2 regions of the Streptomyces sp. VTCC 41912 genome follow, and region 1 is predicted to be linked to the other one. Evidence: riboswitches for the same ligand, from Rfam matches in the RefSeq annotation. Region 1 holds a riboswitch; the other holds the start of a gene.
What was found. Region 1 has a riboswitch for magnesium ahead of ACJ6WD_RS00285 (NRAMP family divalent metal transporter). Riboswitches for the same ligand answer to the same signal wherever they lie in the genome.
Positions count from the first base shown of each region.

Region 2: linked by a shared signal. The riboswitch ahead of ACJ6WD_RS14510 (NRAMP family divalent metal transporter) and the one ahead of ACJ6WD_RS00285 (NRAMP family divalent metal transporter) in region 1 are both predicted to bind magnesium.

Region 1 covers NZ_JBJMAB010000001.1:56,698-62,416, reverse strand. Annotated here, with positions in the region: gene ACJ6WD_RS00290 (MgtC/SapB family protein) at 1-482, opposite strand, end outside; gene ACJ6WD_RS00285 (NRAMP family divalent metal transporter) at 544-2,199, opposite strand; M-box (ykoK) riboswitch at 2,498-2,668, opposite strand; gene ACJ6WD_RS00280 (DUF1345 domain-containing protein) at 2,821-3,600, shown strand; gene pls (epsilon-poly-L-lysine synthase Pls) at 4,049-5,719, shown strand, end outside.
Region 2 covers NZ_JBJMAB010000008.1:91,649-97,367, reverse strand. Annotated here, with positions in the region: gene ACJ6WD_RS14525 (molybdopterin-dependent oxidoreductase) at 1-597, shown strand, start outside; gene ACJ6WD_RS14520 (fasciclin domain-containing protein) at 649-1,308, shown strand; gene ACJ6WD_RS14515 (SDR family NAD(P)-dependent oxidoreductase) at 1,659-2,192, opposite strand; M-box (ykoK) riboswitch at 2,329-2,502, shown strand; gene ACJ6WD_RS14510 (NRAMP family divalent metal transporter) at 2,809-4,452, shown strand; gene ACJ6WD_RS14505 (hypothetical protein) at 4,555-4,902, shown strand; gene ACJ6WD_RS14500 (hypothetical protein) at 5,006-5,266, shown strand; gene ACJ6WD_RS14495 (winged helix-turn-helix domain-containing protein) at 5,474-5,719, shown strand, end outside.

The DNA of each region.
Region 1 (5,719 bases):
CGGCGCTCGCAGACCACGTGCACGGTGGCGAGGACGGCCGCGTCGGGGTCGGATCCGGACGCCGGGGCCCGGTCCAGCAGCCGTCCCGCCGGGCGCAGCACGAGGTGCACGGCGAGGACGGCGAGGGTGCCGAGGACGGCGAGTTCGAGGCGCCCGGAGGCGGCCAGCACGCCGACCGCCGCCGAACACCACAGGGTGGCGGCGGTGTTCAGGCCGCGCACCCCCGCCCCGTCGCGCAGGATCACCCCGCCGCCGAGGAAGCCGATGCCGGAGACCACGTACGAGGCGACGCGGGTGGGGCTGCCGGAGTCCCCGACGGCGGTGCTGTAGAGGACGAAGAGCGTGGCCCCGGCCGCGACCAGGGCGTTGGTGCGCAGTCCCGCCATCCTGGCGCGCCACTGGCGCTCGACACCGATGAGCGCTCCGCAGGCCACGCCGGTGGCGAGTCGGACGAGGAAGTCGACGACGGTCAGGGTGTGCATGGGAGCACCTCCTCGGGAACGGATAGGGTGGGGGACGGGTGCCGGCGGCGGGCCGGAAACCTCACTGGCCGAGCGCCACTTGGACGAGCTTGATGACGACCAGGACCATGGCGAGCAGCAGGTACGTCCGCAGCGCGGTCAGGCCGATCTTGTGCCCGGTGGAGAGCACCGGCCGGGTCAGCTCCGCCAGGGGCGGCATCCGCCAGTCCTCGCGGCCGGCGCGGTCCACCGGACGCCTGCCGCGCGCCCAGCCCTTGCGGCGCCGCCGCAGTTCCGCGTACCCGAGCGCCAGCACCCCGGCCGCGCCGCAGCCCGCCATGAGCGTGAGGATGCTGCCCGCGTCGATGTCCGGGAAGAGCACCGCGGCGGTGAGGATCACCGAGAGGGTGACCAGGACGCCGACGACGGCGGCGGTGAAGGCGTTGGTGCGGGGGCCGTTGACCCACGGGCCGAGCACCGCCCGGTCGTTGCACAGGAGCAGCAGGAAGACGGAGGCGGACGGCAGCAGCACCCCGGCCAGGGTCTGCACGCCCTCGGTGAGCAGGCCCAGCGGCGACCCGGGGATCAGCACGATCGTGGCGGCCGCGGCGACCAGACCCGCGTAGACGGCGTAGAAGCCCTTGGCGCCGCCGACGCCGCGGTGCAGGGAGTGCCGGATGCCGAAGACGTCGCCGATGGCGTACGCGGTGGACAGCGACACCGCGAAGGCGCCGATGATCGAGGCGTCCAGCAGGGCGACGGCGAACAGCACCCCGGCGAGCTTGCCGGCGTGGGCGGCCAGGCCGTGCGCGATGCCGGCGGTGTCGGTGAAGGCTCCTTCGCCCGCGGTGCCGGCGAAGGCGGCGGCGGTGCACCCCATCAGGGCGGCGGCGCCGAGCACCACGATGGCGATGCCGATCCACAGGTCGGCCTTCTCGTAGCCCATGAAGCGCGGGGTGATCCGCTTGTCGATGACGTAGGACTGCTGGAAGAAGAGCTGCCAGGGGGCGACGGTGGTGCCGACGATGCCGATGATCAGCAGCATCACCGCGGACGGTCCGCCGGGTCCGCCGGGCAGGTGCGGGACGACGAAGTCGTGGGCCATCTGGCCGGTGGACGGGTGGACCAGGAAGTACAGCGGGACGAGCAGCAGGGACGCCGCGCACAGGGCGATCGCGATCCGTTCGAACCTGCGGAACGACCCGGTGAAGGCGGAGGCGATGATGACGGCCGCGGCCAGCAGGACCGCGCCGACCTTGGGCAGTCCCAGGTACCCGGCGGCCAGGGTGATGCCGATGAACTCCGTGACCAGCGTCAGCGCGTTGAGCAGGAACAGGTCGATGACGGAGAAGGCGCCCCAGAACTTCCCGAACCGCTCCAGGATGAGCCGGGCGTGCCCCACTCCGGTGACGGCGCCGAGCCGGAGCACCATCTCCTGGTTGACGTAGAGCACCGGGACGAGCAGCAGCAGGGTCCACAGCAGGTGGGTGCCGTAGTTCTGGCCGGCCTGGCCGTAGGTGGTGAAGGCGCCGGCGTCGTTGTCGCCGACCATCACGATCAGGCCGGGGCCGACGACGGCGAGCAGGGTCTTGAGCTTGGCGGACAGGCCCCGGCGCGGGGCGGTGTCGTCGTGCCGGATGGTGCCGAGCGCGCCGCGGATGTCACCGGTGTGCGCGTCGTCGAGCACGGCGGTGGGGTGCGGTGCCGGGGCCGTGGCGCGGACGGTGGTCTCGGTCATGGCGACCTCCCAAGTCCCCCGGGCGGGGGAGGTGTTGGGGGCGCGAGGCAGCCGTCTTCCCTGCGCGGGGGCGCAGCACGGCGACCCGTGTCGGCGGGTGGCCGTACGGGGGCGTGGTGCGGCGGGGAGGCCGCGCAGGGAAGGTGGCTACCGCGTGCCGGAAGAATGCGAGGGCAAGCGGAGGTGGGGCCGATGATGGCCCGGACTACTGCAATCCATGTCTCTCGCCTCCTTCCGGCCGGGGCGCACGGGACGCGCCGTCGTCGATCCGGCAAGGAGCGGCCGGTCACCGTCGACCGGCTCACCCCCACTCGTCAGAGCTTTGGCACGTCACGGCGTAGCCCCGGGTGGGGCAGCCACTTGGAGTCACCCCTTGGGCCGGGGAGACCTGTCCTGATCCGGAGCGTCTCTCGACGGGTGGGATCAGTGGCCTGTGTCCGTGACGACGCCTCACCGAACGAGGTGCGTGCTTCGTCAAACCTCTAGGAGTCTAGACCCAGTCGAGGGATACTTGCGCAATCGTGCAAGTTTTTGACCGACTCTTAACCCCTCGGCGGACCGCCCGGCCGCCCCGCTGTGACGTGCTGGACACCGCGCCGACCTCGGGTGAGCATGAGCCGCATGTCCCAGGACCCCGAGCCCGGCACGCCGGGCGAATCCGGTACCGAAGCCGAGCGGTTGGACCGCATCGAGGCGCTGCTGGCGCCCGCCGCCGCGGGGGTGGCGGAGGCGGGGCACCTGCTGCGCCCGGCCTGGCGGCGGGTCACCCGCGGTGAGCCCCGCTGGCCCTCGACGTGCGCGGTGCTGCTGGCGGCGGCGTTGCAGTGGCTGCTGCCGGAGCGGTTGGCGATCCATCCGGAGTGGCTGCTGCCGGGGCTGGAGATCGCGCTGCTGCTCGTGCTGGTGCTGGCCGACCCGTACCGCATCGAGCGGGTCTCGTGGCTCTACCGGTGGGCGGGGCTGGCGCTGATCGCGATGATCAGCACCGCGAACGGCTGGTCCGCGGTGCACCTGGTGATCGGCCTGGTCCGCGGCACGGAGGGCGGCGACGCCGGACCGCTGCTGGCGACCGGCGGCAGCATCTGGGCCACCAACGTCATCGTCTTCGCGCTCTGGTACTGGGAGTGGGACCGCGGCGGGCCGGTCGCCCGGGTCCACGCGGTGCGCCGCTACCCGGACTTCCTCTTCCCGCAGATGGCGACGCCGGAGCTGGCCCCGGAGCACTGGGAGCCGCAGTTCGCCGACTACCTGTACCTGTCGTTCACCAACGCCACCGCCTTCAGCCCCACCGACGTGATGCCGCTGACCCGCTGGGCGAAGCTGCTGATGCTGGTGCAGTCGGCGGTCTCGCTGCTGACCGTCGTCCTGGTGGTGGCCCGGGCCGTGAACATCCTCAAGTAGGCCGCGCTGGTGCCCCGTTGGTCGACGTCCGCGGGTGTCTCGGGGTGTACCGGACGCACGGCGAGGGTATGGCCGTGTCATGACACCGCGATGAGGTCGGCGTGAGAAGTCGATGAATATGTGCTCAGTTGCGCAATCATTTAGACAAGGCTTGACCGGTTGACCCGTGACCGATCGGGATCACGGTCCTGACCTGCGGTTTTATCGGCGCGGGGAAGCGGTGCCGAAAACAATCCCCGGCCGGAGTCAATTTTTTCCCACGCCGTGGTCAGGTGCCGCGGCCGCTTTCCCGGTGCCGCCTGCCCAAGCGCCCGATGGCCGCTTTCACAGCACGTTCGAATTGCGGAACAGACCGCCCGGCAGGCGAACCCGCTGCCTGAGCAGCGACATCTCTAGGGGCGAACGTCCGAGGGTCATCCACCCACCGGCACCGAACAGAGGCATATCGATGTCGTCGCCCCTTCTCGAATCGTCCTTCGAGCCGTCCGAGCCAGCGCCCCAACAGGCTCTGTACCGCACCGCCGGCACCCCGGCCCCGCGGACCCTGCTCGACGTGCTCGATGCCACCGCCGCCGCACATCCCCAGGCGATCGCCCTGGACACGGGCTCCGAGGCGCTCACCTACCGCGACCTGTGTATCGAGATCGAACGCCGCGCACGGCAGCTCAGGGACCGTGGCGTCGGTCCCGGCGACCGGGTCGGAGTCCGCGTCCCCTCCGGGACCGCCGAGCTGTACCTGTCCATCCTCGCCGTCCTGCGCAGCGGAGCGGCGTATGTGCCGGTCGACGCCGACGACCCCGACGAGCGGGCCGCCACCGTCTTCCGCGAGGCCGCCGTCTGCGCCGTCCTCGGCCCCGACGGCCCGCTGCCCGGCCCGGCCCGGCCCCTCGGCGACCCGCGTTCCGCGGGCCCCCAGGACGACGCCTGGATCATCTTCACTTCGGGTTCGACCGGCGCGCCCAAGGGCGTGGCGGTCAGCCACCGCTCCGCCGCCGCCTTCGTCGACGCCGAGGCCGACCTGTTCTGCCAGGACCGGCCGTTGGGCCCCGGCGACCGGGTGCTGGCCGGGCTGTCCGTCGCCTTCGACGCCTCCTGCGAGGAGATGTGGCTCGCCTGGCGGTACGGCGCCTGCCTGGTGCCCGCACCCCGCGCGCTGGTCCGGGCCGGCCACGAACTCGGCCCCTGGCTCGTCGAGCGCGGCATCACCGTCGTCTCCACCGTGCCCACCCTCGCCGCGCTCTGGCCGGACGAGGCGATGCGCCGGGTCCGCCTGCTGATCGTCGGCGGCGAATCCTGCCCGGCCGGGCTCGTCGACCGCTTCGCCGGACCCGGCCGCGAGATGTGGAACACCTACGGCCCGACCGAGACCACCGTCGTCGCCTGCGCCGCCCGCCTGCTGCCGGGCGAGCCGGTCCGCATCGGCCTGCCCCTGAAGGGCTGGCAGCTCGCCGTCGTCGACCGCACCGGGCAGCCGGTGCCCTTCGGCGCCGAGGGCGAACTGCTGATCAGCGGCGTCGGCACGGCCCGCTACCTCGACCCCGCCAAGGACGCCGAACGGTTCCGGCCCGATGACGCCCTGGGGGCCGCCCGCGTCTACCGCACCGGCGACCTGGTCCGGGCCGAACCCGAGGGCCTGCTCTTCGTCGGCCGCGCCGACGACCAGATCAAACTCGGCGGCCGCCGCATCGAGCTGGGCGAGATCGACGCCGCCCTGGCCGCCCTGCCCGGCGTCCGCGGGGCCGCCGCGGCCGTCCAGACGACGCCGGCCGGCACCCAGGTGCTGGTCGGCTACGTCGTCCCCGAGCAGCGCACCGCCGACGGTTCCAGCTTCCAGCAGGACAAGGCCCGCGCACTGCTCCAGGAACGCCTGCCCGCGCAGTTGGTCCCGGTCCTCGCGGAGGTCGAGTCCCTGCCCACCCGGACCTCCGGCAAGGTCGACCGCAAGGCGCTGCCCTGGCCCCTGCCGTCCGCCCCGGTCGACTCCGCCACCGGCGATCCGGCCGCGGCGCTGGACGGCACCGCCGCCCGGGTCGCCGGGATCTGGGAGGAACTCCTCGGCGTCCGGCCCGGCCCGGACAGCGACTTCGTCTCCCTCGGCGGCACCAGCCTGGTCGCCGCC
Region 2 (5,719 bases), on a different contig from region 1:
GACCAGCTCGTCGCGCGCTCCGTCGACGGCATGACGATCGGCACCCCGGTCGAGACGGTCCTGGACGGACGGGACGCCCTGCTGGCGGTGGGGATGAACGGCGAGCCGCTGCCCTTCGAGCACGGCTTCCCCGTCCGGATGCTCGTCCCCGGCCTGTTCGGCTACGTCTCGGCCTGCAAGTGGATCCAGGACATCGAGCTCACGACGTTCGGCGCGTACGACGCGTACTGGGTCAAGCGTGACTGGGCGGCCGAGGCGCCGATCAAGACCGAGTCCCGCATCGACACCCCCAAACCGTTCGCGCCCCTCAAGGCCGGATCGGTGGCCGTGGCGGGCGTGGCCTGGGCCCCACACAAAGGCATCGACCGCGTCGAGATCCGCGTCGACGGCGGTGACTGGCGCCAGGCCGAACTGGCCGCCGAGGGCCCGGTGGACACCTGGCGGCAGTGGTGGTGGCAGTGGGACGCGAAGCCCGGCACCCACACCCTCGAAGTACGCGCCACCGACCGCACCGGCTACACCCAGACCGACGCACGGGCCCGCCCCACCCCGGACGGCGCCTCCGGCTGGCACTCGGTGGTGGTCACCGTGACCTGACCACCGCCCACACCCAACAGACCGACCTCACAACGACATTGGGAGAACCCTGTGAACACCCTGCGTATCCGCCGTACCGTCCTCGCCGTGACCGCCGCCGCCGTGCTGCCGGTCGCACTGGCCGCCTGCTCCGGCGACAACGGCGCCGGGAGCAAGGACAAGGCGTCCGACACGTCCTCTGCCGCGGCCAAGCCGACCAAGGGCAGCGACACCGGCGGCGACATGAACACCATGGCCAAGCCCTTCGGCCCGGCCTGCTCGGCCGTCCCGAAGGACGGCAAGGGCAGCTTCGACGGCATGGCCAAGGACCCGGTCGCCACCGCCGCCTCCCACAACCCGGCCCTGTCCACCCTGGTCACCGCCGTCACGAAGGCCGGCCTGGTCGACACCCTCAACAGCGCCAAGAACATCACCGTCTTCGCACCGACCAACGACGCCTTCAACAAGATCCCCAAGGCCCAGCTGGACAAGGTCCTGGCTGACAAGGCGATGCTGACCAAGGTCCTCACCGGCCACGTCGTCGGCGAGAAGCTCGCCCCGGCCAAGCTCGCTGACGGCTCGTACGAGACGCTGGCGAAGAACAAGCTCACCACGTCCGGCTCCGGCGCGAACTACACGGTCGACGGCTCCGCCAAGGTCGTCTGCGGCAACGTGCAGACCGCCAACGCCACCGTCTACATCATCGACACCGTCCTGCTGCCCAAGAGCTGACCGGAGCCTGAGCACGGGTGCCCTGGTGCATGCCGGGGCGCCCGGGGGACGGCGGCCGCAGCAGGGGTGGGAGACAGCAACGTGCGGTTCACGGGGGTCGATGACGCCCCGCGGGTGCCGACCAGGCCGACGCCGTCGGTGACGTAGAGGAGCTGGCCGTTGGCGTGGGAGTGCCAGTGGGTGCGGGCGCCGGGGGTGCGCACCAGGCCGACAGCCAGGCGTGCGGGCTCCGCGGGGGCTTCGACGAGGTTGAGGTAGACATCGCCGGTGAAGCGCTCGGCCGGGGCCTTCGTGGTGGGGGGTGGGTGACGTGTTCCATGACTTTTCCTCGGTGGTTGTGGACGCGGGGCTCAGGCGTCGTCGTGGTTCAGGCCGGAACCCAGCGCTCGGGAGGCGTCGACCTGTGCCAGGAGTGTCTTGGCCTTGGTCTCGACGGCCTGGAGGCAGTCGTCGCCGGCGACGAACCGCAGCGGGGGCGCTTGCAGGTCGGCGACCTTGAGCAGGGCGTCGGCGAGCTTGGCGGGGTCGCCGCTCTGCCCACCGTTCATGGATTCCCAGACCTTCTCGGTCGCGGCGGTGCGCTCGGCGTAGTCGTCGATGGAGCCCTCGGCGTAGGTGGTGGAGGCGTCCACGAGGAGTTCGGTGCGGAACAAGCCCGGCTCGACGATGGTGGTGTGGATGTTGAAGGGTGCGACGTCGTGGTGCAGGGATCCCATGAAGCCCTCGACTCCGAACTTGGCGGCCGAGCAGGCGACGCAGAAGTCGACGCCGACCGCTCCGGCGAGGGAGGAGAGGGTGAGGACGTGCCCGGAGCGCTGGGCCCGCATGACGGGCAGCACGGCGCGGGTGACGAGCGCGACGGCGGCCTCCGAGTGAGCGCTCATGGGGCCACCGTGGAGCGGGATGCGCCCGACGATCCAGCGTCCTTCCTGAACAGGTTCCGTGGCGAGGCGCGTCAAGACTTCGCCAAGCAGTTGCGTGATCTCGCAACTATGCCGTTATGCTTCTGGAGGTTTGAAGAAGGCACCTCGTTCGGTGAGGCGTCTGCACGGACACAGGCCACTGACCCGACGACGTCGAGAGACGCCCAGGTTCAGGACAGGTCTCCCCGGCCTAAGGGGTGACCCCAAGTGGCTTCCCCCACAAGCGGAATACGCCGTGCAGTGCCAAAGCTCTGACGAGTTGGGGTGAACCGGTCATCGGGACCGGTCTGCTCCTTGCCGCGTCGTCCAGCGCCCACGTGCGCTCCGGCCGGGAGGAGGCGAGAGACATGGACTGCAGTTGCAGTAGTCCGGGCCACAGTAGGCCCGTCATCCGGATTCGCATGTCCTTCTCGACCTCCGGTACGCGGTAACCACCTCTCCCACGCGCACGCGCCGCCACGCCCCAGACACCCGTACGGCCTTCGCCGTCCCGGGTGTCCGGGCTGCGCGCTCGCAACGGGACGGCTCCCGCGCGCCCTCAACACCGCTCCCCAACGGGGGAATTGGGAGGCTCGCCATGACCAGCCTGATCAGCGACAAGACCATTCCCGCACCGCGCAGCGCAGTCCTCGACGACGCGCACGTGGGCGACATCCGCGGTGCGCTCGGCACCATCAAGCACGACGACACCGGCGAACGCCGGGGCCTGTCCGCCAAACTCAAGACGTTGCTGGCGATAGTCGGCCCCGGCCTGATCGTGATGGTCGGCGACAACGACGCCGGCGCCTTCGCCACGTACGGCCAGGCCGGACAGAACTACGGCACGCAGTTGCTGTGGACCCTGCTCCTGCTCGTCCCCGTCCTGTACGTCAACCAGGAGATGGTGCTGCGTCTCGGCGCGGTGACCGGAGTGGGGCACGCGCGCCTGATCCTGGAGCGGTTCGGGAAGTTCTGGGGCGCGTTCAGTGTCATCGACCTGTTCCTGCTCAACGCCCTGACGCTGGTCACCGAGTTCATCGGCATCACCATGGCCGCCGACTACCTGGGGCTGCCGAAGACGGCCTCGGTGATCCTGGCCGCGGCCGTCATCATCGCTTCCGCCTTCACCGGGTCCTTCCGCCGCTTCGAGCGGATCGCCGTCGCCCTGTGCGCCGCCTCGCTCCTCCTGGTCCCGCTCTACTTCCTGCTCCACCCCAAGACGTCGCAGATGGCCCACGACTTCGTGACCCCGGTCATCCCCGGCGGCAGCGGCGAGTTGGCCACCGTCATGTTGCTGATCATCGGGATCGTGGGCACCACCGTGGCGCCCTGGCAGCTGTTCTTCCAGCAGTCCTACGTGATCGACAAGCGCATCACCCCGCGCTTCATGAAGTACGAGAAGGTCGACCTGTGGATCGGCATCGCCGTCGTCGTCATCGGCGCCGCCGCCCTGATGGGCCTGGTCGCCGCCGCGTTCGCCGGGACGAAGGGCTTCGGCAACTTCACCGACACCGCGGGCCTGATCAACGGCATCGCGGCCAAGGCCGGCAAGGTCGCCGGTGTCCTCTTCGCGATCGCCCTGCTGGACGCCTCGATCATCGGCGCGTTCGCGGTGTCGCTGTCCACCGCGTACGCGATCGGTGACGTGTTCGGGATGAAGCACTCCCTGCACCGGGGCATCAAGGGCGCCAAGGGCTTCTACGCCGTCTACGCCGGCCTCGTCGCCGCCGCGGCCACCATCGTGCTCATCCCCGGCTCCCCGCTCGGTCTGCTCACCCAGGGCGTGCAGACCCTCGCCGGGGTCCTGCTGCCCTCCGCCTCCGTCTTCCTGCTGCTGCTCTGCAACGACAAGCAGGTCCTCGGACCGTGGGTGAACGGGCCCAAGACCAACGCCTTCACCGCGGCGGTCGTCGGCGTCCTGGTGTCACTGTCGATCATCCTCACCGCCTCGGTGCTCTTCCCCGACATCAGCGCGGCCGCCATCCTCGACATCATGGCCGGCTGCGGTGTCGCCGGAGTGCTGGCCGCCGGCTACGCCTTCACCCGCCGGCGCACCGCCACCAAGGAAGACCCCATCGACCGCACCGGCCGCGACTCGTGGCGGATGCCGCCGCTGGAGACGCTGACCCGCCCCGTCATGTCCACCGGCCGCAAGATCGGTATGGGAGCCCTGCGCACCTACCTGCTGGTCGCGGCGGTCCTGGTCGTCATCAAGATCGTCCAGGTTGCCCTCGGCAACTGACCCCCGCACGTCGACAACCGACCACTCCCGTGCCGGGGTGGCGGCGGGACCTCCCCGCCCGCCGCCACCCCACCGACCCCTCACGGAGAGGGGAGGGCACCCATGCGCCTTCTTCCGCACCTCACCAAGCTCACCGCACCGGCCCGGCGGCGCCACCACGCCACCGACGAACGTCCTGACCCGAGCCCCACCGGCCACATCTGCCCGCGGGTGCAGTTGGCCCTGAAGGACGGCACCGAGCGGGAGTACCTGCTCGACGGCCCCAGTACCTGCCCCCTTCCCCGCGACCCGCACGCCAGGTACGAACCGCGCGTGCACCTGGCCTACCTCCTCGCCCAGCAGGGCCACGACGCTCACTGGCTCGCCCGCTTCGCCGACCTGCCGCTGCCCGCGGCCGACCGCCTCACCGAGGCCGCCTCCTCCGCCACCCGAGCCGGACACGCTCCGTAGCTCCCGCGGGCGCCGAAGCCCGCACACCACCGCATCGTTCACTCGCCCCCGGCCATGCCTGTCCTACGCCGACAGCGCGCCGCCCCACGGAGGTGACTCCCGCATGTCCGTCTTCACCGCTGTCCACATCCACCGCCCCGCCCTGCGCCGCGGGAACACCCGCCGCGTCGTACGCGACTCGCTCTCCGCAGTGCTGCGGCGCATCGCGGACAGTCCTCTCGACAGCACCGTTGTCCGCGCACTGCCCCGTCCGGCGTCCGCGACCGGGGCGACCAGCCGGGAGCGACCCACTGGGTTGCACGCCCACTGGCACACCGTCACGGGCCCCGATGGCCGGCCCCGCCTCGAAGCCACCTGGCACTAGCGGCTCCGCGAACGCCGCACCCGTAGGGAACCCGCGCCTGCTTCCCTGCCCGGAGAGGCCATGGCACCGCTCCCCCATCCGGCCCGCTCCTGCGGGCAGGTGAGCGCTGCCCGCCGTGCCGTACCAGCACCCCGAGCCGGCGCCGCCTGCGGTGCCCGACGCCCCACGCACGACTGTCCTCAACACACCGAGCCGACAGGAAACGACATGACCTTGAGCCACCGCACGGCAGACCGCGTCCACCACGACCGAGCGAACCCGCCCGCACCACGAGCGCGGGACACGACCTGGCCCGTCGCGCGGTCACCGCACACCCCCGAGGCCACGGAGCCGCCCCAGGCTCCCGTGTACCGCGTGGACGGCCTCGTCGTCGACTGCGCGATCCGACGCGCCTCCATCGAAGGCCATCAACTCCCCCTCACCTGTATGGAGTTCGAGTTGATCGCCCATCTC